3 regions of the Pseudoalteromonas sp. R86517 genome follow, and region 1 is predicted to be linked to each of the others. Evidence: predicted binding sites of a transcription regulator. Region 1 holds the regulator's gene; each other region holds the start of a gene.
The links. Region 1 encodes FliA, which starts transcription of late flagellar genes. Its sites were predicted from a motif close to CTAAAGNTNNNNNNNNNNNNGCCGATA; they were not measured.

Region 1 (10,592 bases):
CCCACCCCATATATTGTTGCAATAAATGCGGTGGCGACCCCTGCACCTAGCTTTTGAGGGTCGGTAATAAATGACATTGCTTGAATAAGGCCAAGTACAGCCCCTAAAATACCTATAGTTGGGCTATATCCGCCCATGGCTTCGTACACTTTACTTGCTTCAAGTAAGCGGTCTCGTTCAAGCATTAAATCTATTTCTAATGTGTCGCGTAACTTTTGCTCCGAACACCCATCTACTAGTAAACTAAGCCCTTTTGCTGCATAAGGATCTGGGTGACTAAGTGCCTCTTTTTCAAGCGCTAAGTACCCTTCCTGACGAGCTTTATGCGACCACGTTTTAATTTGCTCTATGGCTTGCTCAATATTGTACTGGGGTGAAAAAAACACCCAATGGCTCATGCTTAGCGTTTTTTTAAAGGTGCTTATGGCCGTTTGCAACATAACAGCCCCTAAGGTGCCGCCAAGTACAATAATAAGTGCAGGGCCATTAAATAACGCCGTGACAACGCCCCCCTCTAAAGAGTAACCAATCGCTATAGCGCTCAGCGCAATGATTAACCCTAAAACAGAGAGCTTATCCACAACCAGTCTCTCTTTTTATTCTTGCTGCTACGTCGTTTAACGCTAAATGCTCAGAGGCAAGCCCAGCGTTGGCAATAGCTTGAGGCATACCGTATACAACACAGCTTTTTTCATCTTGCGCCCAAATTGTTGCGCCAGATTGCTTAAGCATTCGCGCGCCATCACGTCCATCAGCGCCCATGCCGGTTAAAACAATAGCAAGTACATCTCCTTGGTAGCTTTTGGCAACACTTGCAAAAGTCACATCAACGCTTGGTTTGTAGCTTATACGTTCACTATTATCTTCAAATACACGCAACGTTTTGTTACCACTTCGCCCCTCTACCATCATTTGCTGTCCACCTGGGGCTAAGTAGGCTGTGCCGGCTTCTAGACTGTCACCTTGTTGCGCTTCTTTAACGCGTATTTTGCAAAGGCTATTTAAACGTGCCGCAAACGCAGGCGTAAATGCCGCCGGCATGTGCTGAATTAACAAAATAGGGTGTGCAAAGTTAGCAGGTAATTGGGTTAATATAGTTTGTAAAGCAACTGGCCCGCCAGTTGAAGTGCCAATAGCCACTATTTGATAGTGTTTACCGCTGGCACGCGTGGGCATACTGGATGTAGTTGTTGTCTGCACTGGGGCAGCACGTTGAAAGCTTCTATCAGGTTGTTTAAGCGATGAGCTTGTTGTGGCAAGTTTGCTTGCAGATGGAGCAGTAGTCTTACTTGATGTTAATGGCCTAACAGGGCGCGGTGCACGCCTGCGACCAATTTCCTTCACTTTAGCTTGCAATAACTTAATTGCATCTTCGTTATTTCGTGCAATGTCTTCAAACTTTTTCGGTAAAAAGTCCATAGCTCCGGCATCAAGTGCATCTAAAGTTGCGGTTGCACCGTCGCGAGTTAATGAAGAAAACATAAGTATTGGCGTTGGGTTACTCGCCATAATTTCTTTTACTGCGCTAATACCATCAAGCACAGGCATTTCTACATCCATGGTGATCATATCTGGACGTAACTGCGCTGTTTTTTCTACGGCTTCTCTACCGTTAACAGCAAAACCTATTACTTCAATACCGCTGTCTTGTTCAAGAATTTCGCTTACTCGACGGCGAAAAAAACTGGAATCGTCAACAACTAAAACTTTTACGGCCATTGCGCTCTCTTATTAAATTTATGTGTAGGCATACACAGGTATGCCTACATTTTATCCTGCGTAATGCTTAAGCATATTAGGTACATCCAGAATCAGCGCAATACCACCGTCAGATGTAATTGTTGCACCAGCCATTCCTGGCGTACCTTGTAATAACGCATCAAGAGGCTTAATAACAACTTCTTCTTGGCCAATTAATGAATCAACCACAAAGCCAACTTGCTGAGTACCTATTTGTACAATTACCACATGACCTTGCGCTTTTCGCTGAGAACAATCAGCACCTTTAACTAGCCAATGCTCTAAGTAAAATAGCGGTATCGCTTTTTTACGAACAATAATTGTAAGCTGACCATCTACCACATTGGTTTTGGTTAAATCTAAGTGGAATATTTCACTCACACCAGCAAGTGGTAACGCAAACGTTTGCTCACCAACAATAACCATCAGCGTAGGTAAAATAGCCAGTGTTAATGGTACTTTTATCTCTAAAATAGTCCCTACGCCCAACTCTGACTGTATACTCACAGAGCCATTAAGCTGCGTAATTTTAGTTTTTACTACATCCATGCCTACGCCACGGCCAGAAATATCAGATATCTCTTCTTTGGTCGAAAAGCCTGGTGCAAATATTAAGTTATACGCTTCTGTATCTGATAAGCGACTTGCCTGATCATGGTCAATAACGCCTTTACTGATCGCTATTTTTTTCAGTTTTTCCGCATCCATACCTGCACCATCATCTTTAATGGTTAACAAAATATGGTCGCCTTCTTGCGAAGCCGATAATGTAACGTTACCAGTTCTAGGCTTACCCGCAGCTTCACGCGCTGCTGGCATTTCAATACCGTGGTCAACTGAGTTTCGTACTAAATGCACCAACGGATCGGCCAGTGCCTCAACTAAGTTTTTATCTAAATCGGTTTCTTCACCTACAAGCTGTAAATCAATTTCTTTATTTAAGCTACGGGCTAAGTCACGTACTACGCGAGGGAATCGGCCAAACACTTTTTTGATAGGCTGCATTCGCGTTTGCATTACTGCACCTTGAATATCAGCAGTGACCACATCAAGATTTGATATCGCCTTACCCATCGCTTCACTGTCTGTATTGGTCGCTAAACTGACCAACCTATTTCGTACTAATACCAACTCGCCAACCATATTCATTATTTGATCTAAACGCTTTGTATCAACACGTACTGTGGTTTCAGCAGGTGGAGGCGTAGCTTTTTTAGGTGCAGCGCTACTCGCTGGTTTTTCAGCCACTTTAGGTGTAGGCGCAGCGGCTTTAGCCGCCGGAGCTTGTTTTGCTGCAGGTGCTGGCGTAGGCTTTTCTGGCGTAGGTTTTGCTGGCGTTTGTGCTACAGGTGCAGCCTTAGGTGGCTGCGGTGCAGGTGTGTCAGCTTCTTTTGATTCTGGTGCGGCGCCTTTACCGTGCAGTTCATCAAGCAGTGCTTCAAATTCATCATCGCTGATTTCATCATCACCGCTATCATTTGCAACAGCCGCCGGTGGTGCTGTGTGTTTTACTTCTGGCTCACTGCTTGAGGTATCTCCTGCAACAGGACCAAAACTACCTACACCGTGTAATTCATCTAATAAACTGTCAAATTCATCATCGGTAATATCTGAACTTGAATCTGGCTCTGCACTTGCACTTGGTTGCGACACCGGGCTTTGGCCTTTGCCGTGTAACTCATCGAGTAAGCTTTCAAATTCATCTTCTGTAATTTCATCAATTTGCGTGCTATCTGCTGAAGGGCTTGAACCTGCCGCATCAAATAGTTCATCAAATGCAAATGGGTCTTCATCATCTGTTGCGCTAACGGGAGCTGCGGGTTCTTGTTCAACAACGTCGGGGGCTGTTTCAGTAAGCTCGTCATCCGTAGGCGGTTGACCAAGTTTGTGAAGGGTTTCTAATAATTGAGGGTCTGCTGGGTCTGGCTGTTCGCGGTTTTGAATAGTGGCAAACATTTCATTAATGGTATCTAGTGCTTGTAAAATCACATCCATTAATTCTGAATTAACAGTTCTAACCCCTTGGCGTAAAAGATCAAATACGTTTTCAGCACCATGACAGGCATCAACAAGCTCAGTCATAGCTAAAAAGCCTGCCCCCCCTTTTACGGTATGAAAGCCCCTAAAAATAGCATTTAGTAACTCAGTATCTTCTGGGTTATTTTCTAGCTCAACTAACTGTTCAGATAAAAGCTCTAGGATTTCTCCAGCCTCTACAAGAAAGTCTTGTAAAATATCTTCATCGACTTCAAAGCTCATGCAGTTACTCTCCTCTTAGAAGCCCAAACTTGATAATAGGTCATCGACCTCGTCTTGGTCAGATACAACATCATTTCGCGACTCTTTATCAATAATAGGGCCTTCAGGACCTGCTAATGTTTGTGCGGCAACCAGTTCTTCTGTTTCTTGTTGTTCTTTACTTTCAACAATGCTGTCATCTTGTGCAGCAAATGCTGTTAAAAGGTGGATTAAACTTTCTTCTACTTCTCTGACTAATTCAATTACACGGCGGATAACCTGGCCTGTTAAATCTTGAAAATCCTGCGCCATTAGTACATTGGTCATTAAAGTTTGCAACTCATCAGTTTTATGATGAGAGCTGTTCATAAACTTGTCGATGCTGTGGCATAAGGTTTTAAACTCGCCCAGCTCTATTTCGCGGTTCATAAGCCTATCCCAAGTAGGCTTAATATGTGCAATTTCATCTGCTAGCTGCTGCGCAATAGGAAGGCTTGCTTCGACCGCATCCATTGTCTTATTAGCTGCATTTTCTGTCATTTCCATGACATAGTTTAAGCGCTTTTTCGCATCCGGTATTGCATCAGTGGTTAAATCGGTTAAACGCGTATCAAGTTCAAAGCTTTTAAGGGCTTCGTGTAATTGGCGTGTTAACTTACCTACTTCAGCAAAAAGCTGCGATTGCTCTTGAGAGGCAGTATCTAAAATTAATTGATCTGCTTTATCTTGCTCACCATTTTCTAAAAAAACGACGAGCTGACGAGCTTGTTCTAAAGTAATTTGAGGCGCAGCTGGTGCTGACATAAGCCTCTCCTCTCATTAACCTAAGCGTTCAAACACTTTTTCTAATTTAGTTTTCAAAGTACCAGCAGTAAATGGCTTAACAATATAGCCATTAACACCTGCTTGCGCTGCCGCTATTATTTGTTCTTTTTTAGCTTCTGCCGTCACCATTAAAACCGGAATATGTTTTAATTTTTCGTCAGCTCTAATGGCTCTTAGCAAGTCAATACCCTGCATGCCTGGCATGTTCCAATCGGTTACAACAAAGTCAAAAACCTGATTTTGCAACATAGGTAATGCTGTAGAACCATCGTCAGCTTCTTGAACATTCGTGAACCCTAGGTCACGCAACAGATTTTTTATAATACGTCTCATTGTAGAGAAATCATCAACAACAAGAATTTTCATGTTTTTATCCAAAACATCCTCCGGTGAGGTCTTAACCTATAATTTACTTACTACTAGTTTATCCAGTCATTGATTTTTGCTTTGAGCTTAATCATCGCCTGACCATGTATCTGACTTACACGCGATTCACTTACATCGAGTATATGCCCAATTTCTTTTAAATTCATTTCATCGTTGTAATACAAAGAAAGCACCATTGCATCTCGCTCTGGTAAAGACTTTATTGCCTCTAACAATGAATTATTAAACCGTTCATTTTTAACATTATTAAATGGTTTGTCTAGCGCTAAATCTTGACCTGCAGGGCTAATAACATCTTCATCTACCCCTAGGTCTTCTATACCAAGCACTTTACTGGAATTAACATCATTTAAAATATGATGGTATTCTTCTAGCGAAATATCAAGTTTTTCAGCTACTTCAGTATCTTTTGGTTCTCTATTTAAGCTATTTTCTAATTCTGTGATAGTTTCGGCTACTAATCGGCTTTTACGGTGCACCGAACGTGGTGCCCAATCCCCTCTGCGCATTTCATCAAGCATAGCGCCGCGGATACGAATACCAGCAAACGTTTCAAAGCTTGCCCCTTTACTGGCGTCAAAGTTTTTTGAGGCCTCGATAAGGCCAATCATTCCCGATTGAATTAAGTCATCAAGCTGAACGCTAGGAGGAAGGCGAGCTATTAAATGGCACGCCACTTTTTTGACAAGCGACGCGTGCTTTTCAACAATCACATTTAAATTTTGTGTTGATTGATATCCCATAGCTCTTTTCACCGATGTTGTCATAATCAGCCGTTTACTAGCTTCTCAATGAAAAACTCTAAATGTCCTGAAGGTTGATTAGGTATAGGCCATTTTACTGCTTTTGTCGCTAATGTTTTAAACGCGACTGCTGCTGGTGAATTAGGGAAAAGATCGACAATTACTTTTTGTTTACGCGTAGATTTACGCATATTTTCATCATATGGAATAGTCGCAACAAGCTCCATAGACACATCTAAAAAGCGGTCTGTTACTTTAGAGAGCTTTGCAAAAAGCTCTTGGCCCTCGCGCATACTGCGCACCATGTTTGCAACAATTTTAAATTTATAAACGCCATGCTCGCGGCTAAGTACTTTAATAAGCGCGTAGGCATCAGTAATAGAGGTCGGCTCATCACACACCACCACCATGACATCTTGCGCTGCACGAGAAAAACTCAGCACCATGTCAGAAATACCAGCGGCGGTATCTACAATTAAAATATCAAATTCGGTATTAAGCTCACTAAAGGCACGAATTAACCCAGCATGCTCAGATGGGGTTAGCTCCACCATACTTTGCGAACCTGATGTAGCAGGCACGATTTTAATACCGCCTGGGCCTTCAACTAAAATCTCGTCAAGTTCGCACTCGCCTGAAAGGACATGAGATAAGTTTTTTTCAACACGTAGTCCTAGCATTACATCACAATTAGCTAGGCCTAAATCGGCATCTAATACTAATACACGATTACCCTGCTGCCCTAAAGCAATAGCAGTATTTAAAGAGACGTTGGTTTTACCCACCCCTCCTTTACCGCCAGTGACAGCGATAACTTTTACGCCGTTGTTGTTGTTTTGACTCATTTTGCGCAGGCCGCTTGCTTGATCTAATACTGTGTTAATCATACATCCCTACTGTGCTTGGCGCCACTGCTTGGTGCCTTGAATGTTGTGCTTTTGCTCTTTTTAAATACAATTGCTCAGCTTTTTTTACTAGTTTTTCAGCATTTGCAACGCGAATATCTTCTGGTACACGCTGACCATTAGTAAGATACCCTATTGGAAGACGATTTTGAATCGCTATACTAATAATCTCACCTAAACTTAATGATTCATCTAACTTAGTGAAAATACAACCGCTTAGCTGAACCTTTTTAAAATGTCTTACGGTTTCTTGCAGTACATTTATTTGTGCTGTGGCACTTAATACTAAATAACTACGTATATCTACTCGCTGGTTGCGCATTAACGTATTTAATTGCTCTGTAAGGCGTAAATCACGTTGGCTCATACCCGCTGTATCAATTAATACTAGACGCTTATTGCGTAAATGATATAAAACTTCGGCTAATTCATTGGCATCTTTTACTTGTTTAACACCACAACCAATAATACGACCATACGTTGCAAGCTGCTCATACGCACCAATTCTGTATGTATCAGTGGTGATTAGGGCAACTTTGTCGGCGCCATACTTTTGTGCGCCTAATGCGGCAAGTTTAGCAACTGTGGTTGTTTTACCTACACCAGTAGGCCCAACAAGGGCATACACACCCCCTTGGCGAAGAATTTCGTTATTGGTGGTTTGCATTTGATCTTCAACCATTTGCAATAATGCTTTCCAACCTTGCTGACGCGATACGTCATCTGGGATAAAACACGCCATTTGCTCTGCAACGTCTTTATCTATTCCCATGCCAACTAAACGGTCAATCATGCATGCACGTGTAGGGTCGCGACGTGCCATATCTTGCTGCATTAAACCCGATACTTGGTGTTCTAATAACTGGCGAATTGCGTTCATTTCATCACGCATCGCGCTCATTTGGGCGCTTTCGTTGTTATTAGCTTGACTACGCGGTGCAACCGGCGCATCTAAATCGTCAAAGTCTTGATCTAAGTCATCAAAGCCTAGGCTGTCTGCTTGGGTTTGCATGCGTTTTGGCGCTTCATTTTCGCGAGCAAACATATTTGTCGTACGTGGCTGTGCTGGCTCTTGGTAATGCTCAGACGTATCAATACCTGATTGCGAAAACATAGAGGCTAGCTCAGGAGAGCGAGGGCGTGGCGACTGACGCTCTAATAAAGCTTGTAAGCTATCAGCTACTTTTGCTTGTGGCTCAGGTTGCGCACGCTTAGGCTCTGGCTTTACAAAGTTATGAGTAGGCTGTTGCACGGCTCTTTGCGGAGCAGGCGCTGCCTGTGGTTGTGCTGCGGCTTTAGGGGCTGCTTTGTCGTAATCTACTGCGGCAACAATTTCTACACCATTAGCGAGTTTTTTGTTCGACATAATAACGGCATCAACACCTAGCTCATCTTTAACTTCTTTCAGTGCGGTGCGCATATCTTTGGCAAAAAAACGTTTAATCTTCATGGTTCAACCCCTGTTAAAATCTTTATTGTTGGCCTACTGAGCTGACAATCTTAATCTGTCTTTCATCTGGTACCTCTTGATAAGACATCACCCTTAAACCCGGTATGGTGTACTTAACAAAACGAGATAACACAGTGCGTAACATTCCTGACGTTAGCAATATTGAAGGTTCTCCGGCCATTTCTTGATTCTGATGCGCTTCGTTTAATGATGTTTGAAGTCGCTCAGCAAGGCTTGGTTCTATTCCGGCACCTTCGTCGCCTGCATTTTGTAATGACTGATGCAACATCTGTTCCAACTCAGGCGCCAAGGTTATGACAGGGATTTCTGATGACATTCCCACAGCGTCTTGAACTATTAAACGGCGCAGCGAAATACGCACTGCAGCTGTTAAAACATCGGCATCTTGGCTACGTGGGCCGTACTCTACAAGGGTTTGAACAATAGAGCGCATATCACGAATAGCCACACCTTCGTTTAATAAATTTTGCAGTACTTTTACAACGGTTGTCAGTGGTAGTACTTCTGGCACTAACCCTTCTACTAAACGTGGATGGCTTTTAGCTAACATATCAAGCAGGTTTTGAACCTCCTCATGCCCTAGTAATAATGCGGCACTGTTAGTTAATAACTGGCTAATGTGGGTGGCTACCACAGTGGCTGAGTCAACCACGGTGTAACCTAGTGACTGTGCTTCGTCTTTTTGATCAGGCTTTATCCATACCGCATCTAAGCCAAATGCAGGGTCTTTGGTTTCAACCCCTTTAATAGGGCCAAATACTTGCCCTGGGTTGATGGCCAGTTCATCGCCATGTTTGAGTTCGCCTTCACCACTTGAAACACCCATCATGGTAATACGGTACGCATTAGGGTCTAACTCTAAGTTATCGCGAATATGTACAGGCGGTACTAAAAAGCCAAGCTCCTGAGATAACTTTTTACGCACCCCTTTAATTCGGTTGAGCAGCTCACCACCTTGAGATTGGTCAACAAGCGGAATAAGCCTGTAGCCAACTTCTAAGCCAATAACGTCAATTTGTTGTACATCGTCCCATCCAAGCTCTTTTTGCTCTTGCTTGTTTGCAACGCCAGTACCGGCAACGGCACCACTTTCAGCCTCTTGGGCAGCTAGAGCAGCGGCTTTTAATTTTTGCTGCTGAGTAAAGTAAGCTAAGTAGCCAAGTAGTGCGCCTAAACTTAAAAAAGCAATATGAGGCATACCCGGAACCAACCCCATAATGATTAAAATACCTGAGGCGATAAATAATGATTTTTCGTTACCTAATTGGGCTTTAAATTGCTCACCCATGTTATGTGATTCGTTTTGGCGAGTAACAACAATAGCAGTACCAATAGAGAGCAGTAATGAAGGAAGCTGCGCCACAAGGCCGTCACCAATGGTAAGTAAAGTATATACTTCCATTGCGCGGCTAAAGCTCAAGTCATGTTGGATCATGCCCACAAATAAGCCGCCAACAATATTAATAATTAATATCACGATACCGGCAATGGCATCGCCTTTTACAAACTTACTCGCCCCATCCATAGAGCCGTAAAAGTCGGCTTCGCGGGTTACTTCACTGCGGCGCTCACGTGCTTGCTCTGCACTAATAAAGCCAGCGTTTAAGTCGGCATCTATCGCCATTTGCTTACCCGGCATAGCGTCTAACGTGAAACGAGCCGATACTTCAGAAATACGCCCAGCACCTTTGGTTATTACTACAAAGTTTATGATGATCAAGATTAAAAACACCACTAAACCTACCGCGTAGTTTCCGCCAATAACCACTGAGCCAAACGCTTCAATTACCTTACCAGCCGCATCGCCCCCGTTGTGACCCTCAAGGAGCACCACGCGTGTACTGGCAACATTTAGGGCTAAACGCATGATTGTAGCGATTAACAGTACTGCGGGAAACATACCAAATTCGAGGGGTTTCATGGTGTAAACAGTCACCAGTAAAACAACTAAGGCAAGGGCAATATTAAATGAAAATAATATATCAAGAAGAAATGGCGGCAGCGGTAAAATAACCATACCCAGCGCTGCAAGTACTAGTAGCGGTGTGCCAACACCTTTGGCATACTCTTTTTTATCTTTGTTAAGTTGTTGTAATACCGCTTTAAAATCCATAACTCTACAATTCAATAAATTGACACTAGCCTGAAATTGCAATAACTATTCCAAGTATAGAGCCAGCAATAGATTCATTGAGTATTGATACAAAATTTAAAGCAAGTGAGAGACAAGAGCGAATGGGCTTTATGGTTTGAATTTGCAGCCCCATGTTGGTATTTAGGCAA
Region 2 (10,592 bases), 720 kb from region 1:
AGTCGGGCGATATAGCTATTTTGGTCGACCCAGATAACACGTTAGGCCTTGAAGCCGACGCAACACTTAAAGCTAACTTTGACTTTAAAGTTGCAGGCTATGTTAAACCTGATGCCAGCTTACCAAAAGATGTACACGACGCGGTTAAGTTTTTAGGCCGCCCCGATACACAGGGCCGCTACCCACTAAATTTTTAATGTAATAAAAGAGATTTAATGCAATTACCACAGTTTAACGAACAACACGCACAGCAATTAAGTGCATTTTTAAGTACTCAACCTCAGGCTATGTCATTAACACAAAGCCAAGGCTATCTATTTGGGGTTATTTGTTCGCCAAGCCCATTAGAAGTTCACCAGTGGTTAGCGCATATAGTGCCTAATACGGCTAACGATTTAGACGAAGAAATACTGTTTTTATTTATGGCGTTGTACCATCAAATTAGTGAGCAAGTATTTGAAACCGGTTACAAGTTACCCGCCAATTTTGACCTAGACTATACCCAAGCGTGGAGTGAAGGTTTTTTACGTGCTACTCATGAGTACGCACAACCTCTATTAACAGCTCCCGCTTTAGAGCCTCAGTACAAAGAAGCACTAGAGAGTGCGCTAAGTACGCTTAGCTTTTTTGCTGTGGATGAGCAAACAAGAGTGCAAATTGCGCAGCAAAATAGTATGACACTCGAAGCCTTATATCAGTATCAGTACGAATCAATGGGCGACTTTGCATTAGGTTTTGCCGAGCTTATTGAGGTGGTAGCCATAAACAGTGGGCTGATTACAGATGAAGGGTGGGAAGAGTAGCCTTTAGGTATATTAAACGGCGCTTAGAATAATTAAGCGCCAAGTTCTAAAATAATATCAGTGCAGCCTTTTTTACACTTAACAACGCCTTTACCCGGCTCGCTGGTGGCTAAATCGAGTGTTAACACCTCGCCGCACTGCTCACAATGCAAGGTTTTTCCTTGCGATAGCTTTTTAAGTATTGTGCGCTGTTTATGAAAAGAGTCACTCGCTTTTTTGTTTAACTGCGAAAAATCCACTACTTAGCTCTCTTTTGTTCTAATGCATCCGATACAATTTTACACACTGTATTTAAACGCTCTTCGTAAAAATATAAATTTAGGTCGCGCTCGCGGCAATAACGTAAATGAAATAACTGCACTGAATCATCAGTGGTAAAGGTTTTTTCAATATATTCGTGTTCAGACTCAGAGAGCTTTAACGCACTGCTAATGCGGTTTTTAGCCATATTGGCTGCTGGGCTACGGTTTATTTTGCTCGCATCACTTAAAAAACCCACACCTTCACCTAATAGCTTTTCGCGGGGCTCTTTAACTAATGGGTGATCAATAGTAAAAAACGCAAGGATCAGAATGACCAATATAATAAACTTTTTCATGAATGCGTAAACCTTGATCTTAATGGGGTAAATTTAGCAAGCAGTGTAATAAACTGCACTTTAAAAGCAAGTAACTGAGATGAATAAATTATTAGCAATCTATACCTGTAATTTTAGCCAGTATTGTTATAATAGCCAACAGCAGTTAGATATTTCTGAAATATCTGAAAGTATTCAAACAGCTGATTATTTAAACTAATCACACTTACCATTAACGAACTACAGTTACAGTATAGAATACGCACATATTGCTACGTTTTTATTTCCAAGCGGCGTTGAGGAACTTCGATGGACAAGCAAATTAAAGTAAAGAATATACCTGCAGAGGTTAAAATCCAACAACCGGATTTAAGCCGTCAAGACGACAGGTTTAACCCACGTAACCGAATTTATGTTCGCGCAGTAAAAGGGCTTCATCAGTTACTTAGACAGCGTATAGGCTTTTTAGGCATGCTTGCCTTTATGCTTTTGCCTTGGATAAATTTTAATGGCCAGCAAGCTGTGTTATTTGATTTAGTTGGCCAAAAGTACAATATTTTTGGGCTAACGCTGTGGCCGCAAGATTTCACTATATTAGCCTTTATATTTATGTTGGCCGCGTTTGCACTCTTTTTGGTTACTACCTTTTATGGCCGAGTATGGTGTGGCTATACCTGCCCGCAAACTGTATGGACCTTTATATTTATTTGGTTTGAAGAAAAGTTTGAAGGCACAGCGAATCAGCGTAAAAAGCTAGATCAACGCCCGATGGACTTTGATAAGTTTTGGCGAAAAACAGCAAAGCACACCAGTTGGGTTTTATTTGCCTTATATACGGCTATTTCGTTTGTCGGATACTTTACGCCTATCCGTGAATTACTCCCTGACTTTGTTACCTTTAATGTAGGTGGTTACGCGCTGGTAAGTATTATTTTCTTTGCAGCGTGTACTTACGCTAATGCAGGGTGGATGCGTGAAATTATGTGTTTACACATTTGCCCCTATTCACGTTTTCAATCAGCTATGTTTGATAAAGACACTTACACCGTAACGTACGATGAAAAACGCGGCGAAAGCCGGGGCCCACGTTCGCGTAAAATTGCCCACGAAGATTTAGATATGGGCGATTGCATAGACTGTAACTTGTGTGTACAGGTGTGCCCTACAGGGATAGATATTCGTAATGGTTTGCAAGCCGAGTGTATAAACTGTGGCGCATGTATTGATGCCTGCGATGGTGTAATGGATAAAATGGATTACCCGCGGGGTCTTATTTCTTATACTACTGAGCGTAATCTCGAAACACCTGAAAATAAAACCAACCCACTGCGAGCTAAAATCATAGGTTACACGGTCATACTGGTGGTGCTTACCAGTGCGCTGGTGGCTAACATTGCATTTAGAAAGCCTATGGACTTTGACATAATACGAGACCGTAACCAACTGTATCGAGTTGACTTTAATGGCTTGGTAGAAAACACCTATACATTAAAAGTAATCAACAAGGCGCAGTACGAGCAAACCTTTAATATTGATGTTCAAGGCCTTGAAAACTTTAAGTACATTGGCAAGCAAACATTTACAGTGCAAGCAGGGCAATCGCATAATGTGCCACTGTCACTTGTGATGGACCCGTATGATTTAAAAGCGCCAATGACGGAGTTTAACTTTGTACTTTCACCGGTTAATGACCCCGATGAAAGCATATCGCAACCGAGTAACTTTTTTAAAGCGCGATAAACACACTAACAAAAGCGGGGTAACCCGCTTTTTACATTAAGAAGCCCATGAGTAAATTTAGTTTTGAAGATTTAACGCCCGACTTAATTCTCGATGCGATAGAAAGCGTTGGTATATATGCAGAGTCAGGTTTATTAGCACTTAACAGCTACGAAAACAGAGTCTACCAATTTAAGGCGGAAGATGGCCTGCGCTACGTTGTTAAGTTTTACCGACCAGAGCGCTGGAGCAAAGCGCAAATACAAGAAGAGCACGACTTTGCATTTGAATTAGCCGAGGCCGAAGTACCCGTTGTTGCACCTATTAAGCACAGCGGAGAAAGCTTATTTGAGCACCAAGGTTATGTATTTGTGTTATTTCCAAGTGTAGGCGGGCGACAATTTGAAGTTGATAACCTGGATCAGCTTGATGTAATGGGTCGTTTAATTGGCCGTATGCATCAGGTGGCTAAAAGCAAAGCATTTGAGCACAGACCTACCTTTAGCTGCGAAGAATATTTGCATACAGCTAAAGTTCATCTGCAAAAAAGTAATTTGGTACCTATGGGGATCAGCACGGCTTTTTACACCATATTGGACTTGGTTATTGAACAAGCGCAAGCACAGTATAAAAATGTGCAAGGGATCCGCTTACATGGTGATTGCCACGCAGGTAACATTTTGTGGGCAGGCGAAGCACTTATGTTTGTTGATTTAGATGACGCTCGTCAGGGGCCGGCCATTCAAGATTTATGGATGATGCTCAGTGGCGATCGTCAAACACAGCTGTTACAGTTAGACACCCTTGTAAATGCGTATGAAGAGTTTTGTGATTTTGACCACACTCAACTCAAATTAATTGAACCGCTTCGTGCAATGCGTATTATTCACTATATGGGTTGGGTAGCTAAACGATGGAGTGATCCTGCGTTCGTACGGAACTTTTCATGGTTTGCTGAAGACAAATACTGGGAGCAACAAATTTTAGCGCTTAAAGAGCAGTTTGCAGCACTGCAAGAAGCTCCGCTGAAGTTATTGCCATAAAATTTTATTTAAAAAGTACACGAGATACCAATGCTTAAAAAATTGAAACTGAGCCTACTACTTTTATGTTTACCATTTGCAGCCCTTGCTGCACAGTTTGAAGCCGATAACCAGTATACTGTTATTGATGTAGAAAAAAGCGCAGAGCCGCAAGTAACCGAATTTTTCTCGTTTTACTGTCCGCATTGTTTTAAATTTGAGCCTGTTGCAAAGGCAATTGAAAAAAGCCTACCTGAGGGCACTGAATTTATAAAAAATCACGTTAACTTTTTAGGCGGTGTATCACCACAGGCACAAAGCAACTTAAGCTACGCCTACTTAATCGGTAAAAAGCACGGTCAAGCACAAAGTATCAGCGACCAAATTTTTAAAAGTATTCATGTACAGCGCGCACCTTTAACGCAAATGAAAGACGTTAAAAAGCTGCTTGAAGTTAACGGTATCGATAGTGCAACGTTTGATCAAGACATTGCCAGCATGCCAATTATTTCAGCTGAGCGTGCAATGCAAGATAAACAAAACAAATATTCAAAACTAGGTGCGCTAACTGGTGTGCCTACCTTTATTGTAAACGATAAATATAAAATAAACATTAACACCATTAATAACCAGCAAGAACTGAATGAGTTAGTTGCTTTTTTACTAACACTTTAATCTCGGAGAACAATAACAATGATCAAATTAGTTAAAGCAGGTTTACTTGCATTACTATTGCCTATGGCTGCGAGCAGTGTAGCCGCCACTTATGAAGAAGGCGTACATTACGATGTAGTTGCTGAGCGCGCGACTAAAAAGCCAGAAGTAAAAGAGTTTTTCTCATTTTATTGCCCTGCTTGTAATAACATGGAAGCGTTAATTGGTGAGTTTAAGCCAAAGCTAGACAAAGACGTTAAATTTAAAAAGAGCCATGTTGATTTTGTCGGTGTTCGCGATCCAGAAAACCAACAAATGATGAGCCAAGCGCTGGCCACTGCGGAAGTACTTCCACAAAAAGATAAAATTGTTGCGGCTATTTTTAATCACATTCACACTAAGCGCGCTAAATTTAACGAGCTTGCAGATGTAAAAGATGTATTTGTAGCGCAGGGTGTTGATGGCGATAAGTTTGATAAACTATACAAAAGTTTCTCGGTACGTACATTAAGCTCTAAAATGAAGCGTGACCAAAATTACTTTAAAGAAAAAGGCGCGCTACGTGGCGTACCAACCTTTATCGTAAATGGTAAATACAAATTAAACCTAGGCCGTGAGTCTGGTATTACCGCGCCAGAAGATATTAGTAAATTAATTAATTATTTAGCGAACAAGTAAGGTTTGCTAAAACAAAAAAGCTCCGTAAGGAGCTTTTTTGTTTATAGGGATGTAGTAATGGAAAAAATATTAATATCGAGTTGTTTATTTGGCTTACCTGTTCGATACGATGGTAAAAGCCAAGCATTATTACACCCGCAAATTAATGTATGGCGTAAAGAAAATAGGTTAGTTATGTTTTGTCCTGAGGTGGCTGGTGGATTGCCAACACCTAGAGCATCAGCAGAGATAAAACAAGGCAGAGTAGTAACGAGCACTTATGAGGATGTAACTAAAGAATTTAAATCAGGTGCAGCTAAAGCCCTAGACTTATGTAATGAGCATGCAATTCGTTTTGCTTTACTTAAAGAGTCGAGCCCTTCGTGTGGTAGAAATACAATTTACGATGGTAGCCATAGTGGGGTAAAAGTACAGGGCATGGGTATGACTGCTAAGTTGCTGATGGAGCATCAAATTGAAGTGTTTAGTGAAAATCAAATACCAGCACTTATAAAGGTGCTGGCATTATAATATTAACTCACTATTTTCTTTGTAAGAAAACACCCGATTCTATGTGATGCGTATAAGGGAACTGATCAAATATCGCAAAGCGCTTAACATTATGAGTACGGGTTAAATGATCTAAATCGCGCTCAAGCGTTTCTGGGTTGCACGATATATAAATAATGTTCTCGTAGTTGGCTACTAAGTCACAGGTAAGGGTATCCATACCTGCGCGTGGAGGGTCGACTAAAATAGTTTGGCAATCGTAACTTTTTAAATCTATCCCCTCTAAACGCGAAAAGGTACGTTCGCCATTCATTGCCTGGGTAAACTCTTCACTCGACATACGAATTATATCTAAGTTATCTACCTTATTTTTAGCAATGTTGTATTGCGCTGAATGCACAGAAGACTTAGATATTTCAGTAGCCAATACGCGATTAAACGAACCCGCCAATGCAATAGAGAAATTACCATTACCACAGTAAAGTTCCAGCAGATCATTACTCAGTGGTTTACATAAGTCTTGTGCCCACTCCAGCATTTTTATATTCACTTTAGCATTAGGTTGCGTAAAGCTATTTTCTACTTGTTGATAAATAAGCTCCTGGCCGTTTATGGTTAAACGCTCAGTAACAAAATCATTGCCTAGTACTTCTTTTTGTTTGCGCGCACGACCGATAAAGTCAATGTTGTATTTGCTGCTCAGTTTTTCTTTCAGGGCTTTTATTTCAGTTAGCCACTGCTCATCGAGTGGTTTGTGATAAAGCAAGCTTACTAAAATCTCGCCACTTAATGACGATAAATAATCGATTTGAAACAGCTTACGGCGTAATACTTCACACGACTTTAAATTATCAATCATCACCTGCATAACCTCACCAACTAATGGCGCGGCAGGGTCAAAGGTGTCGACGCGAATTTTTTCTTTCGTGGCCTGATCAAACATAATATGAAATAGATCGTCCCCATCGTGCCATACTCTAAATTCAGCACGTTGGCGGTAGTTAATTGGCTCTGAGCTAAACACCTCTAACGCTTGCACACCAAATCGCTTAAATTGCGACGTAATACGCTGCTCTTTTTCATTTAGCTGCGTATCGTACTGTGTGGTATCTATTTTAATCACTGCCATTAATGCTACTACCTTATTTATGAGATCTATTTATCGGCGCTATTGTAGGGAGCGAGCAGTATTTGTCTAGTTTTGCTGATAATAAAGTTGCTGTTTTTTTAAACATGCACTTTAGTTTTGTCACTATTAGCCGATAATAAGCTAAGTACGTAACGGAGGTGGATCATGAAAATCGGTAATTATGGCTATACGCCAAACAACAACGTAAACAAATTCAATAATAAAGAGGCGCTACAGCAGCCAACAATCCAATCTCCGCAAGAAAGTTCATTACAGCGAGGCAGAGAACTTGCTGCAAAAGTGCTTGGCGACAAAATGGCAGAGCAGCTAGGTTTACCTGTTGAGCAAAAACAAGCCGATAAACCTTTATTCGATTTTGATGAAATAGTAAAAAATGTACTCGACTTTGTATCTGGCGCAGTTAATAAAGCCAAAGCCAATGGTGCCGATGACGATAAATTAAAAAATATGTTAGATGATGCGCGCTCAGGTGTTCAAACCGGTATAGACGAAGCGGTTGATGAACTAAAAGGCACCGGTGTATTTAACGAAGAAATGCAAGAGGGCATCGACAAGTCAAAAGAAGGCATTTTTGAGGGGCTTGATGAGTTTGAGCAAACCCTATTTAACCCACAAGCGGCCAGTGTTAGCGTAAGCCAAGCACAATATGTAAGCATGAGCAGCAATGCCGAGTATAAGTTTACAACGGCCGAAGGTGATGAGGTCAGTATTAGCTTTGCTGATGCATATGAGTCTCAAACAGCGAGCGGGTATCAACAAAGCAATAACAGCGAATCGTTTGCCAGCTCGTCGTCGCAATCTCGAGAGCTGTCTTTTTCAATGTCAGTTAATGGTGATTTAAACGAGCAAGAGCAAGATGCCATTAACGCCATGATGGAAGAGCTACAAGGTGTAAGTAAAACATTCTTTAGCGGTGATTTGGATGAAGCATTTGAAAAAGCACAAGAACTGAGCTTAGGCAGTGAGCAACTTGTTGCATTTTCAATGGACCTTCGTCAAACAAAAACAGTCGCTACCGTTAAAAGTTATGAGCAATATCAGCCAAACCCAACAAAAGAGGTAGCCGATGCGATCGCACCTTTTAATGACGATCTAAAAAATGCATTTGATAAAGCATCGCAACTAGGCCTACAAGATCAGCTTGCCGGTATTATAGAGTGGCTAAACCAAGATCAAGCAGCGGTCGATCAGCTAGTTGATTACACACAGGCAATGTTTGAAAACCTAAACCAATTAAATTCAGCGGGCGATGCACTCGACGGGCTAAAGTCTGAGCAAAGCTAAACTACTTTCTTTTATAAATACCTCATGGCAAACTGCCGTTCTTAATAAACAGTAGGAACCAAAGTTTGTCAGCCCACATAATGGTATTTGATTCAGGTATAGGTGGCACCACCGTGCTTGAGCATATTCAAAAGCGTATTCCAGATGCACAGTACAGCTACTTTATGGATAATGCGTTACTCCCTTATGGCGCGCAAACCCAGCAAACTATTATAGGGCGTTTATGCTCACTCATTTATTTTATTGAGCAAAACGCGCTTAATGTCGACCTTATTGTTATAGCCTGCAATACAGCCTCTACATCAGCCTTAAGTGAAGTACGCAAAATTACATCAATACCTATTGTAGGCGTAGTGCCAGCAATAAAGCCTGCTGCTGAAGTAACTAGCACAAAGCACATCGGCTTATTGGCAACCCCCGCCACAGTTGCAAGCCCCTATACTCATACATTAATAAAAGAGCATGCCAGCAACGTAACAGTGAGTTTATATAGCAGTGTTGAGCTGGTGGCATTGGCAGAGCAGTTATTTTTCACTCAGCAGCTAGATACACTCAAACTGCATAAAGAGCTTACGCGTTTGCGCATTAACTCAGATATAGATGTACTTGTACTAGGTTGCACACATTTCCCAATTCTTAGCGATGCTATACAAGCGTACTTTAATAACGCAGTGCAATTACTCGATTCAGGCGCGGCCATTGCTAGCAGAGTAAACTACCTACTAGAGCAGCATAACTTTGGAAATAAATTTACAGACAAAAAAAAGCCGCTGCAATATTATGCAACGGCTGATGTTTTGAGTAATAAGCTAGCTATAAAGCACGTTACACTGATTGATCCGTCTCAGTACGTAAAGAGCTAGAATCATCTTCTTGTTTTTGTTTTGCCTCACGTACTTTTAAAGTACGCTGTTGGAACTCACTATCGTTTAACTTAGCAATTGCATTGTCTGCATCTGCCTGTGCCATTTCAACAAAACCAAAGCCACGACGTTTGCCAGTATTTTTATCCTTTAATAGGCGCACGTTGAAAACTTTACCTTGTTCTTCAAACAAAGCGCGAACAACACCTTCATTTGCACGATAAGGAAGATTACCAACATAAAGTGTTTTTGTTTTAACTTCAGCTTCTTCACCACCTTCCGATGATATTGCAGCAATAGCAATCCCACCAATTAATAAACCAGCACCAAATAGCAATGCTGGGCTTAAAGCTAAGCTGCCTAAAGCAAACTCAACAATAACAAAACCAACTACAGCAAGAATAACAGAGAAGATAAAAGATTTTTGATCGGGTAATTTCATTTTAGATCTACCAATAAACAGGAAATAAACATTAATTTAACATTGTGAACTTGCTATCTTAACGTCTTAAACGAACATAGCAATGAAATTTATATTAAATAATAAAAATCAGTATAAAAAAGCATCATCTTAGCCAGTGATTTAGCTAGTTTTATGCTGTTTTGCTCTATTTTTGTTCGAACAGTAAAAAGATCTAAAAAAAGGGTTGATCTGTTTTCGGATCTCCCTATAATGCGACCCCACTGAGACGGGGAACGCCAACGCATAGCGAGGCAGAGCTGCTCACAGAGTTAAGTAAAACTTCGGTTTTAAATCTTCTAAAAAGAAAGTTTAAAATTAAGTGTTGACTCGAAAAATAAAGGATGTATTATACGCATCCCTAGCGACAACGTCGCAACGTTCTTTAACAATATAAAGCAATCATCTGTGTGGGCACTCGTACAGATTGAGTTCTAACAGCCAAGCTACTTAGGTAGTGAGGCAAACAAATTTAGAGTCTCAATTGAAACTGAGTGACCAACAGAATAATTACTTAGGTAGTTATTCAGCACAGTCAATTCAATATCAAAAGATATTAAATAAATTCAGAATTCATTGAGCTGTCGAAAGACACAAAACTTTTTAATTGAAGAGTTTGATCATGGCTCAGATTGAACGCTGGCGGCAGGCCTAACACATGCAAGTCGAGCGGTAACAGAAAGTAGCTTGCTACTTTGCTGACGAGCGGCGGACGGGTGAGTAATGCTTGGGAACATGCCTTGAGGTGGGGGACAACAGTTGGAAACGACTGCTAATACCGCATAATGTCTACGGACCAAAGGGGGCTTCGGCTCTCGCCTTTAGATTGGCCCAAGTGGGATTAGCTAGTTGGTGAGGTAATGGCTCACCAAGGCAACGATCCCTAGCTGGTT
Region 3 (10,592 bases), 1.7 Mb from region 1:
GCGGTTAGCACAAACCATTGTTCATGATCTGTCTTTTTTAAATGGTAATTTATATTTAGCCTCTGAACTGGGTGCTTACTTTTTAGATTTAGACGATGAACTAAGACCTTTCCCGCTTCCGAATGCGAATAACTCAGCTGTGTATAAATTTATGAGCGACACCAATGGTGGCTTATGGGTTTCTACTTATGGACGACTGCTTTTTAGAGCTAAGTCGGGTGAATGGCAATGGGTTGAGCCAAGTCAGCTAGATCAAAGTATTTGGTTTGCCGATATTTACCGCGATAGCCAAAATAATATTTGGCTTGCAAGTTTTAGCGAAGGCTTATGGCTTGCACACGAAGGGCGTATTGAGCGCCACTCTGCTTTATCGCAAATGACAGAGGCCGTTATGGCAATTAGCCAAGCGCCCGATGGTAATTTATGGGTGGCAAATAAAAGTGGTATTGGTTATTTCGATTTAAATAAAAACTTTGTCAATAAAATACCCAGTGCGCAATTTGGCCGCGCAACAGTACACGACTTACAGTTTGATGGCTCGCGTTTATATATAGCGACCGGACGAGGGCTGTTTTTTTACGAGCAAGATAAACTATACAGTTTTCCTGGCAGAGCGCTGCGCGACAATCCGGTATTTGCTATTAGCCCATCAAGCAAAGGCGGTTTTTGGATAGGTACAGGGCGTGGCTTGTATAGGCTGAGTTATGGCGGGTTAACACCCTTTGCATACAATGCCTTTTTAGGCAGTAAATTTATAACGTATGTGCTCGATAAAGCAAACTTTGGTGTAATAGGGACCAGTAAAGGGGCATATTACTTTACTGACCGTGGCATTGAAAAAATAGGTGACCAAACTTCGCTCGAAAGTGCATACATCACCAGCGTATTACATATAGATGGTGTAGGTATTTTAATTGGCTCGCTTAATGACGGCTTATTTTACAGAAGTTTACAAGGGCATTGGCGACAGTTAGATGCAGCCAACGGCTTACCCTATGGCTCTATTTTTAGCCTAGAGTATGACGAAACTTATAAGCGTGTATGGGTAAGTACCATGAAAGGTGTTTACCGTATGCCAGTAGCGCAATTTAAATCAGAGGTGTCGAGCTTAAAAGTGGAAGAGGTTATTTCTTCTTTTGATAGGCAGCTCGATGGTAAAGCAAGCCAGTGTTGTAACGGTTTAGGACACGATGCCGTTGCCATGACCGATTATTCAATTTGGTACCCAAGCTTACAAGGCATTGTAGAAATACCTAAAAATACCGAGCTATTTGGCCTAAATGTATTAAAGCCTAAAGTAGAAACACTAACCACACCACTGCGCGCGTTAACTACCGCAGCATTGGGCGAAAAGCCTTTACTAGATACTGATGAGCGCGACATAACGTTAAAGTACACCGCCATCGATTATTATGCGCCAAATAGTATTGAGTTTAGATATAAGTTAAGTGGGTTAGATAGCGATTGGCGCTATGCTAATGCACGCCGAGAAGCCATTTATACAAATTTACCGGCGGGGTCATTTTTATTTGAGCTTGAGGCAAAACGCCAAGGCGAAGATTGGGACAGAGCGCAAACTGTCGAGTATGCATTTGTAGTACCGCAGCGCTTTGACGAAACTATTTACTTTAGATTGCTAATTGTTAGTGGGTTTATTTTACTGTTTTACTTTATTTTTTGGGTATTTAGAGCGCAAGAGCGCCGTAAGCAAGAAGTACTCGAAGCGCTGGTTACAGAGCGTACATTAGAGCTGCGCCAAGCTAACGATAAATTAGGCCAAGTAAACTCACAGCTTAAACTAGTTAGTCACTCAGATGAGCTTACAGGGCTACGTAGCCGCCGCTTTTTGTTTGATCAGCTCCCTAAAGATATTGAGCACTTCCAACGTAATGCACAGTCTTTACAAGCGCAAGGTAAGTCACTTGTACTGCTTATTATCAACTTTGATAACTTTAGCCGTATAAACGATGCGTATGGCCCAATAGCAGGAGATAGCTGCTTACAACAAATGGCAGCGTTACTTAATTCGCGTACCCAAGGCTCTGACTATGTAGCACGCTGGAGTGGGGATGAGTTTTTATTATTGCTGCGCGATTTTAAGTGCAACATGATTGACAGCTATGCCTCTGATTTATGCCAAGCAATCGCATTAAATTCGTTTCAATTACCAAATGGTAAAACAACCAATATTACGGCTTCATTGGGGTGGTCTTTTTACCCACTGCCGCTTTTAGGTGGGCAAGTAATAAGCTGGGAAACGTCGATAAACTTAGCCGATATAGCGCTTCATCAGGTTAAAAAACGCGGTGGTGACGGTGTGGCAAATATTACGTTTGATAAACAGTTGGATGCGTTTGAGTTTGAGCAAAATTCGAATGTAGATCAGCAGCTGGGTATTTTACAAAGTAATGGCTTAGCAGATATTAAAGTGTGGATGCGATAATGCCCAACCTACAAAAGTAGGTTAGGCATGGTGAGGGTAACGCTATTTAATTACTGGTTTAGCCACGCTGGTAAAATAGCCACTGACTCAGGTGCACTAAATGCCATACTTGCATCGGCACTTATATCTCCCCCTGCGGTACTTAAAATATTATTAAAGCGCATAACTACGTTGTTAGACTTTTCGGCAACGTATAAATCGGTTCCGCTATACATAATATCAACAGGGTTTCCTAATAATGTATTGGGCCCGCTAATCGTCGCGCTTATATTAACTAGTCCCGAGGCATTTGCGGTATTATTTAATACATAAATTTTGCCATCGTCAGCAACGGCTGCGCTGCCTACATCAGAAAGTATTAACGCACCACTTAATGAGTCGTAATCTATTCCATGAATATTGGTAGGCGCTGCCAGTGCTTGTGAATTATTGGCAGGTGTAATTAATCTATCTTCTGTACTTATTGTGGTCTCGCCACTTAGTAGCTTATTTTTAACTTGATCAAATACCGCTACAGTGCCATTAGTTAGCGCAACAAAAGCGCGGTCAGTGTTACTGTCGTAATCAACATCCCACGGGCGTGCATTATTGGCAAAAGTTAAGGTCATAAGAGGTGATACATCGCCGGTGGCACAGCTTGAAAATATAGCAATGCTCGGCGTGGTTTCATTATTTTCAGCCACAAAAATCATTCCACTATCGGAGGCAATATCTAATCCTTTAGGTGAAATAAGGCCTGTATTGCTTCCTGAAATCAGTCTATCTTGGCTGGCGTTAAATGTTTCGCCATCACGGTTATAAGCCACTTTAGTAGAGATGACGATTCCGCCCATTCCTGTACTGGCATTATCGAATGTTGCGTAGCTATTACCTGCTTTATCAAAGCTAACGCTTTCTATCGTTTGGCTTGCATTATAGCTTGCAAGTTCGCTACTTAATGCTGTATTTAAACGGCTAATTTGGCCTGTTGTATCACCCGCAGTGCTTGGATTACTGGATACGGCTACGCCTAATAGCGCCATATTAGGCTCAGTACTATCTGATATATCAGCCATTGAGCTTTGAGTTAGCGTGTTAGTAATTGACTCTGGCTTAGTAGACGCAGTATTTAAATCGGGCGCTATATCGCCACTTTCACCGGCAAATATATTACTAAACACTAAAATTGCATCGTTTGATTTTTCGGCCACACGTAAATCGCTACCCTCAAGGGTAATATCTACAGGGTTGCCTAGCATAGTCGCAGGGCCTGAAATACTGCGTGCAACAGATGTATTACCTTGCGCAGTTGAGGCATTATTAATAACAAAAAGCGCGCCATCGGTAGCATCTGATGCGCTACCAACATCCGATAAAATAAGTTTATTGGTGGTTTCATCATAAACAATGCCGTGAATATTTACCGATATTTGCACACCATCGGCATCGCTTGGTGTAATAGTACGACTTGGCATAGCGGTAAATTCACCGCTTACAAAATTATCGTAAACCGCGACATCACCGTTGGTAAGTGCTACATAAAGTCGGTCGTTTACGTGGTCATAATCAACATCCCACGGGGCGGCTTCGGTAACAGTAGTAGCAAGCGGCGCGGCATCTCCCGCTGCAGCACTGCCAAATGTGGTAATTTGCATGGCACCAAAATCAGCTATAAATATCAGCCCGCTATTTTTTGCAATCGCTATGCCCTTAGGGTTAACCAATGTAGTGGCAGGGCCTGTAATTTCACGGTCTTGATTAGTACTAAAGCTTGCACCATCATCGCGATTGGCAAGTTGGCATATAGTTTTAATGCTACCATTTTCGCTGTCGCTTGCTTGTATTAAATTACCGAGGCTATCAAAGGCTACGCCTTCATTTGCAGTGGTATTAAAGGTTTTTAATTTGGCAGCGTTCTGGTTTATTAAATCAACAGTGCCTGCGTTTTGCTCACCGTTATTAGCTAAAATAAACGTGGCAGCACTAAAGCCGGGGTTACCGTTTGTGCCATCGCTTCCATCTTGACCATCTGCTCCCGGCGTACCGGCTAAACCGTTTTCTCCATCATCACCGCTACACCCTGAAATACCAAGTACTATCCCAAGCGCTAATGCTGAAAAACAAAGGGGGCGTTTAAGTGAAATGTTTTGTGTATGAAGGTGAGTTAAATTAGCTTTTTTCATCATTTTTACCTTTTAATATTCCATCAAATGAAAGTAAATAACGTGCCTGTTTATACTCCTCAGTACGTACTATTTACTGTGTTAACCTCATAGAGATAACGCGTAGAAATACACATTGGATGCAAATATTTAAAAATAAAAAACAAAAAAGGAGCCATCAGGCTCCCTTTAAAAACTAGCTAGCAAAAATAATTAAGCGATAAACGATTTTATTGAATTTAAAATGCCTTGTTCACCTAAGCCCATTTCATCATGCATTTGCGCTTGTGTGCCGTGCTTAATAAATTCATCAGGAATACCTAAGTTAAGCACTTTTAGGTTGGCTTTTTGCGCTGCTAAATATTCATTAACCGCTGAGCCTGCGCCACCACAAATAGCGTTGTCTTCAAGCGTTACTATTACATCATGAGTTTGGCTAAGCTCATCTAATAAACTTGTATCAAGTGGCTTAATAAAGCGCATATTAACTAGCGTTGCCCCTAGCTCATTTGCAGCAAGTTGCGCGTTTTCAAGCAAAGTACCAAAGGATAAAATAGCAATTTTAGCACCTTGCTTAATGGTATTGGCTTTGCCTATTTCTAGTAGCGTCATTTCGCTTTGAATATCGGCAGTACCGGCACTACCACGAGGGTAGCGAACTGCTACAGGGCAATTAGCTTTATAACCGGTATAAAGCATATGGCGGCACTCGTTAGTATCACTTGGGGCCATAATAACCATGTTGGGAATACAGCGCATAAAGCTTAAGTCGTACGCACCTTGGTGTGTTTCGCCGTCGGCGCCTACAATACCAGCGCGGTCTATAGCAAAAAGCACAGGTAAGTTTTGCAGTGCAACATCATGGATAAGTTGATCATACGCACGTTGTAAAAAGCTCGAGTAAATAGCTACAACGGGTTTTAACCCTTCACAGGCAAAACCGGCGGCCAATGTGACAGCGTGCTGCTCTGCTATGGCTACATCGAAATACTGCTCTGGGTGTTCTTTTGAAAAACGCACCATACCTGAGCCTTCACGCATTGCTGGGGTAATAGCCATTAATTTTTTATCTTGCTCGGCCATATCACACAACCAATCACCAAACACCTTAGAGAAAGTGGCGGCGCCAGGTTTAGATTTAGGTAAGCTTGATGTATTAGGGTCAAACTTTGGCACACCGTGATAGCCAATAGGATCAGCTTCTGCGGGTTTATAGCCTTTTCCTTTTTGGGTTTTTATATGTAAAAGCTGAGGCCCTTTTAAATTACGCATATTACGCAGTGTATCTACGAGCATATTTACATCGTGGCCATCAATTGGGCCAATGTAATTAAGACCTAGTTCTTCAAAAAAGGTACCTGGAATAACCATTCCTTTTAGGTGCTCTTCTACTTTACTGGCAAGCTCTTTAACAGGAGGCACGCCAGAGAGTAACTTTTTACTGCCTTCGCGAATATTTGTGTAAAAGCTGCCAGATAAAATACGCGCAAAGTGATTAGTTAACGCACCGACGTTTTCAGAAATCGACATTTCGTTATCATTTAAAATGATTAACATGTCAGATTTTACATCGCCTAAGTGGTTCATTGCTTCAAATGCCATACCTGCTGTAATGGCGCCATCGCCTATAACAGCAACAGTTTTGCGGCCTTTACCTTCTTTTTGAGCCGCAATAGACATACCAAGCGCTGCCGAAATAGAGGTACTTGAATGGCCTACGCTAAAGGTATCGTATTGGCTTTCTTCACGAAAAGGGAATGGATGTAATCCGTCTTTTTGGCGAATTGTATGCATTAAATCGCGTCGTCCCGTTAAAATTTTATGCGGGTACGCTTGGTGGCCTACATCCCATACAAGGCGATCTTCTGGTGTGTTATACACATAATGTAGAGCAACGGTAAGCTCAACAGTTCCTAAACCAGACGCTAAATGGCCGCTACTTTGCGAAACAGAGTTGAGTAAATAGTCTCGTAACTCGTTGCTAAACGCAGGGAGTTTATCTTGCGCTATATCGCGTAAGTGGGCTGGTTCGTCAACCAAGTTAAGTAATGGATACTTGCTACTATCAAGTGTCATGGTATTTATTTTATCCTTCGCTAACACCGGTGCTAACTTATTAGTTGTTACCGCTGTTGAGTAATAATGTCAGTGCTAAATGGCAATACGTATATGTAACACTCAATGGTCACGTTTAATCAGGTAGTTTGCCAGCGCCGCTAGAGTAGAGGTATCAGCATCTATTTTGTTTAATGCTTGATGCGCTTGCTCTATTAAATTTTGCGCCATTTGCTTGGCACCTTGCATACCTAATAGGGCCGGATAAGTTGCTTTATTAGCAGCTAAATCAGATCCTTGTGGCTTACCTAAAGTAAATGTGTCACCTTCAACATCTAAAATGTCGTCGTGCACTTGAAATGCCAGCCCTATAGCATACCCAAAAACACGTAAGTTTTCTAAGGTTTGTTTGTCTGCTTTTTCGCTACATAATGCACCCAATGTAATGGCACAGTTGATTAAGGCACCCGTTTTTAATTTATGAATTCGTTCAAGCTGTTGTACTGTAATCACTTTATCTGTGGCTGCAATATCTAGCCCTTGCCCGCCGACCATGCCTTCAAGCCCCGATGCTTTAGCCAGTGCGCTGATCATTTTTACTTGTGTTGACGCGCTGCAGGTAAAATTGTGAGCCGAGATAAGCTCAAAGGCCAATGTTTGTAGTGCATCGCCCGCTAAAATTGCGTGCGCATCGTCAAACTCTATATGGCAAGTTGGGCGTCCACGGCGAAGGTCGTCATCATCCATGGCTGGTAAATCATCGTGCACCAACGAGTAGCTATGAATACACTCAATAGCAGCAGCAAGAATATCTAAATCTTGCTTATTAGCTCCGAGCATTTCACCACTTGCGTAGACTAAAAAGGGGCGTAAACGCTTGCCACCGTTAAATAAGCCGTACTGCGTAGCTTCTTTTACTGTGTGTGCGGTATCAAGGGGTTGATCAAAGTACTGTTGCAGGGTCTTTACGACATCTTGTTGAGCACATTCTATTTTTTCTTGTATGCTCACGGTTATTCCATATCGTTGTTAAATGAAGTAAGCGCTGCTTTTTCGTCATTACCCATCAAAATAGACACTTTTTGTTCTGCTTGTTGTAACTTACCCGTTGAGGCGTTAGCTAAGGCTATACCACGCTCAAATTGCTTTAACGACTGCTCAAGCGATAAATCACCTTGTTCCATTTCACCGACAATGGTTGATAGTTCTTCGAGTGCTTGTTCAAAACTTAGGTTTTCAGGTTTTTTAGTCGCCATGTTTAATTTCAGCCAGCATGATAAATTTAGGAGCCAATTTTAGGGGGAATGCTAAACTAGGTCAAAGGATGATCGTTGTTTTTTGAGTTATATCAGTTTAAATCGCATTTTTACCATGTATAAGATGCGTATTAGTGCTCACTGTGTACAATAAAATTAATCAGCCGCTAGGCGAGTAGGGTATCTTGATCTAAAATTAGGCCAAACACAGTGTTTTACACTTTTTTCAAAAATGGCTTAAGTATTTCAGTATCTTGCCGATAAGCAGTTAATAATAAAAGTTTGAATAACAAAGTATAATACTTTGGAGGAAATGTGGATTTAGCAACCATAATTGGGATCCTTGGCGCAATTGGTTTAATTGTCATGTCCATGTTTATGAGTAGTAGCGGTGAAATGGGGATGTTTGCCGATGCGCCTTCTAGTGTAATTGTATTTGGTGGCTCACTATTTATTGTGTTATCAAACTTTACCTTGTCGCAGTTTTTGGGCATAGGTAAAGTTGTTGGTAAAGCATTTATGTTTAAAATCGAATCGCCAGAAGAGCTGATTGAAAAAGCAGTTGAACTTGCTGATTCTGCCCGTAAAGGGGGGTTTTTAGCCCTCGAAGAAGCCGAAATACCAAACCCTTTTATGCGCAAAGGTGTAGATATGCTCGTTGATGGCCACGATGCTGATGTAGTTCGTGCCACGCTTCAAAAAGACATTTCTTTAACCACAACTCGTCACGAACTGGGCGCCAGTTTATTTAAGTCACTTGCCGATATAGCCCCAGCAATGGGTATGATAGGAACGTTAATAGGCTTAGTTGCTATGTTATCTAACATGGATGACCCTAAAGCCATTGGCCCCGCAATGGCGGTGGCATTATTAACTACTTTATATGGTGCATTTTTAGCAAATGTAGTGGCTATTCCTATTCAGGTAAAACTTGAGCTTCGTAAAGACGAAGAAGCCATGAATCAGCGTCTAATACTGGATGCTATTTTAGGTATTCAAGATGGCCAAAACCCGAAAGTAATAGAAGGTATTTTGAAAAACTATCTTGCTGAGTCTAAGCGCAAAGTAGATACCGAGGAGTAACCATGTCTGATCAAGAGTGCAAATGCCCACCCCCAGGTTTGCCTGCTTGGATGGGAACATTTGCCGACTTAATGTCGCTTTTAATGTGCTTTTTTGTACTTTTGCTCGCGTTTTCAGAAATGGATGTACTTAAATTTAAGCAAATAGCAGGCTCGATGAAGTTTGCATTTGGTGTGCAAAACAAAATAGAAGTAAAAGATATCCCTAAAGGGACCTCGGTTATTGCTATGGAATTTACCCCTGGTAAGCCTGAACCTACCCCGATAGAAACCATTCAGCAACAAACCGTTGAAATGACCCAGCAAATGTTAGAATTTCAAGCGGGTGATGAAAGCTCTGCTGGTGGTAGACAAGAGCAACGTGGCGATAAACGTGGTGGCGAGTCACGTAGTACATCGCAGCAGCAATCTTCAGAGCAAGCAACTTCAGCCGCCGATCAAGAACAAACTAACGAGTTAGTGAAAAAAATAGCGCAGCAGCTCGAAAAACAAATTATCGATGGTGCAATCGAGCTTGAATCTTTAGGGCAGCAAATCATTATTCGTATCCGTGAAAATGGCTCATTTCCCTCTGGCAGTGCTTTTTTACAACCTAAGTTTAAGCCCATAATTCAAGATATTGGTGAGTTATTAAAAGATGTACCTGGAGAAATTACGGTATCGGGTCACACCGATGATTTTCAGGTTTCTAACGAGTTATATATTAATAACTGGGACTTATCGTCAAAGCGTGCTGTAGCAGTCGCAAGCGAATTACAAACGGTACAAGGGTTTGATAAAAACCGTATGATGGTAGTAGGGCGTGCTGATACTCGTCCACTTGTGCCGAATGATTCAAACGAAGATAGGCGTAGAAATCGCCGAGTAGAAATATCAATCTTACAAGGTAAGGCTAAAGAGTCAGACCCTATTGATGTGCGCTAGGCGAGTAGCGGGCGCTAATTTTTCTAATTAAGTTTCTTTTTAAGGTACTTAATCACCTAAGTATCTTGGCAAGCTCATTATTTTAGCTTAAAGTACATTTCCTTAACATATGTAATGGATGCGCTGTGAAAGTTATAATTAAATATTGTGATATGCCAGGTAATGGTGATGGTACCGACGACGATACAAAAGAAAAATAAGGTAAAACATTTTGCCTGATTGGTTTTTGTATTTCGTTAGTATTTTAAGTAAAAGCTGGGTCTTTATGCTAAGCCCGGCTCTTTTAATATTTTTTATATTTAAAGATTACTTAGCCTTTAGGTTTGCATTACTGACCGTCGCTTTTTTCTTCTTTGGGGGGATAACAGCCTCTAGCTTGAGAGAGTTTGACGATATTTATATCTATCGTTATTTAGTATGGGCGGCTACCGATATTATATGGATGGCGTTAATAGCTTATTGGGGAATAAAAGATAAAGTTTATTTATGGCAATGCGTTATTGGTCAGTTAGTGGTTATTGGCGCACCTATATTACAATTATTCAGATTAGTTGACCGTCACCTTTGGGATTTAGCGTACAGCACCATTATTTACAAAACGTTAATGCCCTTTATCAACATTGGCACCGTCATAGTGTGTTATTTACCTTTAATTATGCTTTTCGCTAAAAAAAGTAATTCCCCCTCAAAA

Region 2: the regulator FliA is predicted to act here: its motif matches at 7,181-7,207, upstream of SJY38_RS00145 (DUF5610 domain-containing protein).
Region 3: the regulator FliA is predicted to act here: its motif matches at 8,132-8,158, upstream of pomA (flagellar motor protein PomA).

Annotation. Positions count from the first base shown of each region.
Region 1 covers NZ_JAXHCB010000001.1:737,372-747,963, reverse strand. Annotated here, with positions in the region: gene SJY38_RS03255 (flagellar motor protein) at 1-581, opposite strand, end outside; gene SJY38_RS03250 (chemotaxis response regulator protein-glutamate methylesterase) at 574-1,719, opposite strand; gene SJY38_RS03245 (chemotaxis protein CheA) at 1,771-3,999, opposite strand; gene SJY38_RS03240 (protein phosphatase CheZ) at 4,015-4,782, opposite strand; gene cheY (chemotaxis response regulator CheY) at 4,798-5,181, opposite strand; gene SJY38_RS03230 (RNA polymerase sigma factor FliA) at 5,223-5,933, opposite strand; gene SJY38_RS03225 (MinD/ParA family protein) at 5,960-6,820, opposite strand; gene flhF (flagellar biosynthesis protein FlhF) at 6,813-8,288, opposite strand; gene flhA (flagellar biosynthesis protein FlhA) at 8,311-10,422, opposite strand.
Region 2 covers NZ_JAXHCB010000001.1:21,799-32,390, forward strand. Annotated here, with positions in the region: gene SJY38_RS00095 (type II secretion system protein N) at 1-197, shown strand, start outside; gene SJY38_RS00100 (UPF0149 family protein) at 216-803, shown strand; gene SJY38_RS00105 (hypothetical protein) at 836-1,042, opposite strand; gene SJY38_RS00110 (hypothetical protein) at 1,042-1,401, opposite strand; gene ccoG (cytochrome c oxidase accessory protein CcoG) at 1,690-3,120, shown strand; gene SJY38_RS00120 (serine/threonine protein kinase) at 3,168-4,142, shown strand; gene SJY38_RS00125 (thiol:disulfide interchange protein DsbA/DsbL) at 4,173-4,796, shown strand; gene SJY38_RS00130 (thiol:disulfide interchange protein DsbA/DsbL) at 4,815-5,453, shown strand; gene SJY38_RS00135 (DUF523 domain-containing protein) at 5,511-5,963, shown strand; gene trmA (tRNA (uridine(54)-C5)-methyltransferase TrmA) at 5,974-7,071, opposite strand; gene SJY38_RS00145 (DUF5610 domain-containing protein) at 7,237-8,376, shown strand; gene murI (glutamate racemase) at 8,442-9,239, shown strand; gene SJY38_RS00155 (hypothetical protein) at 9,202-9,681, opposite strand; rRNA gene SJY38_RS00160 (16S ribosomal RNA) at 10,304-10,592, shown strand, end outside.
Region 3 covers NZ_JAXHCB010000001.1:2,416,262-2,426,853, reverse strand. Annotated here, with positions in the region: gene SJY38_RS10915 (ligand-binding sensor domain-containing diguanylate cyclase) at 1-2,443, shown strand, start outside; gene SJY38_RS10910 (hypothetical protein) at 2,494-4,605, opposite strand; gene dxs (1-deoxy-D-xylulose-5-phosphate synthase) at 4,798-6,660, opposite strand; gene ispA ((2E,6E)-farnesyl diphosphate synthase) at 6,763-7,650, opposite strand; gene SJY38_RS10895 (exodeoxyribonuclease VII small subunit) at 7,653-7,895, opposite strand; gene pomA (flagellar motor protein PomA) at 8,211-8,978, shown strand; gene SJY38_RS10885 (flagellar motor protein MotB) at 8,981-9,901, shown strand; gene SJY38_RS10880 (hypothetical protein) at 10,113-10,592, shown strand, end outside.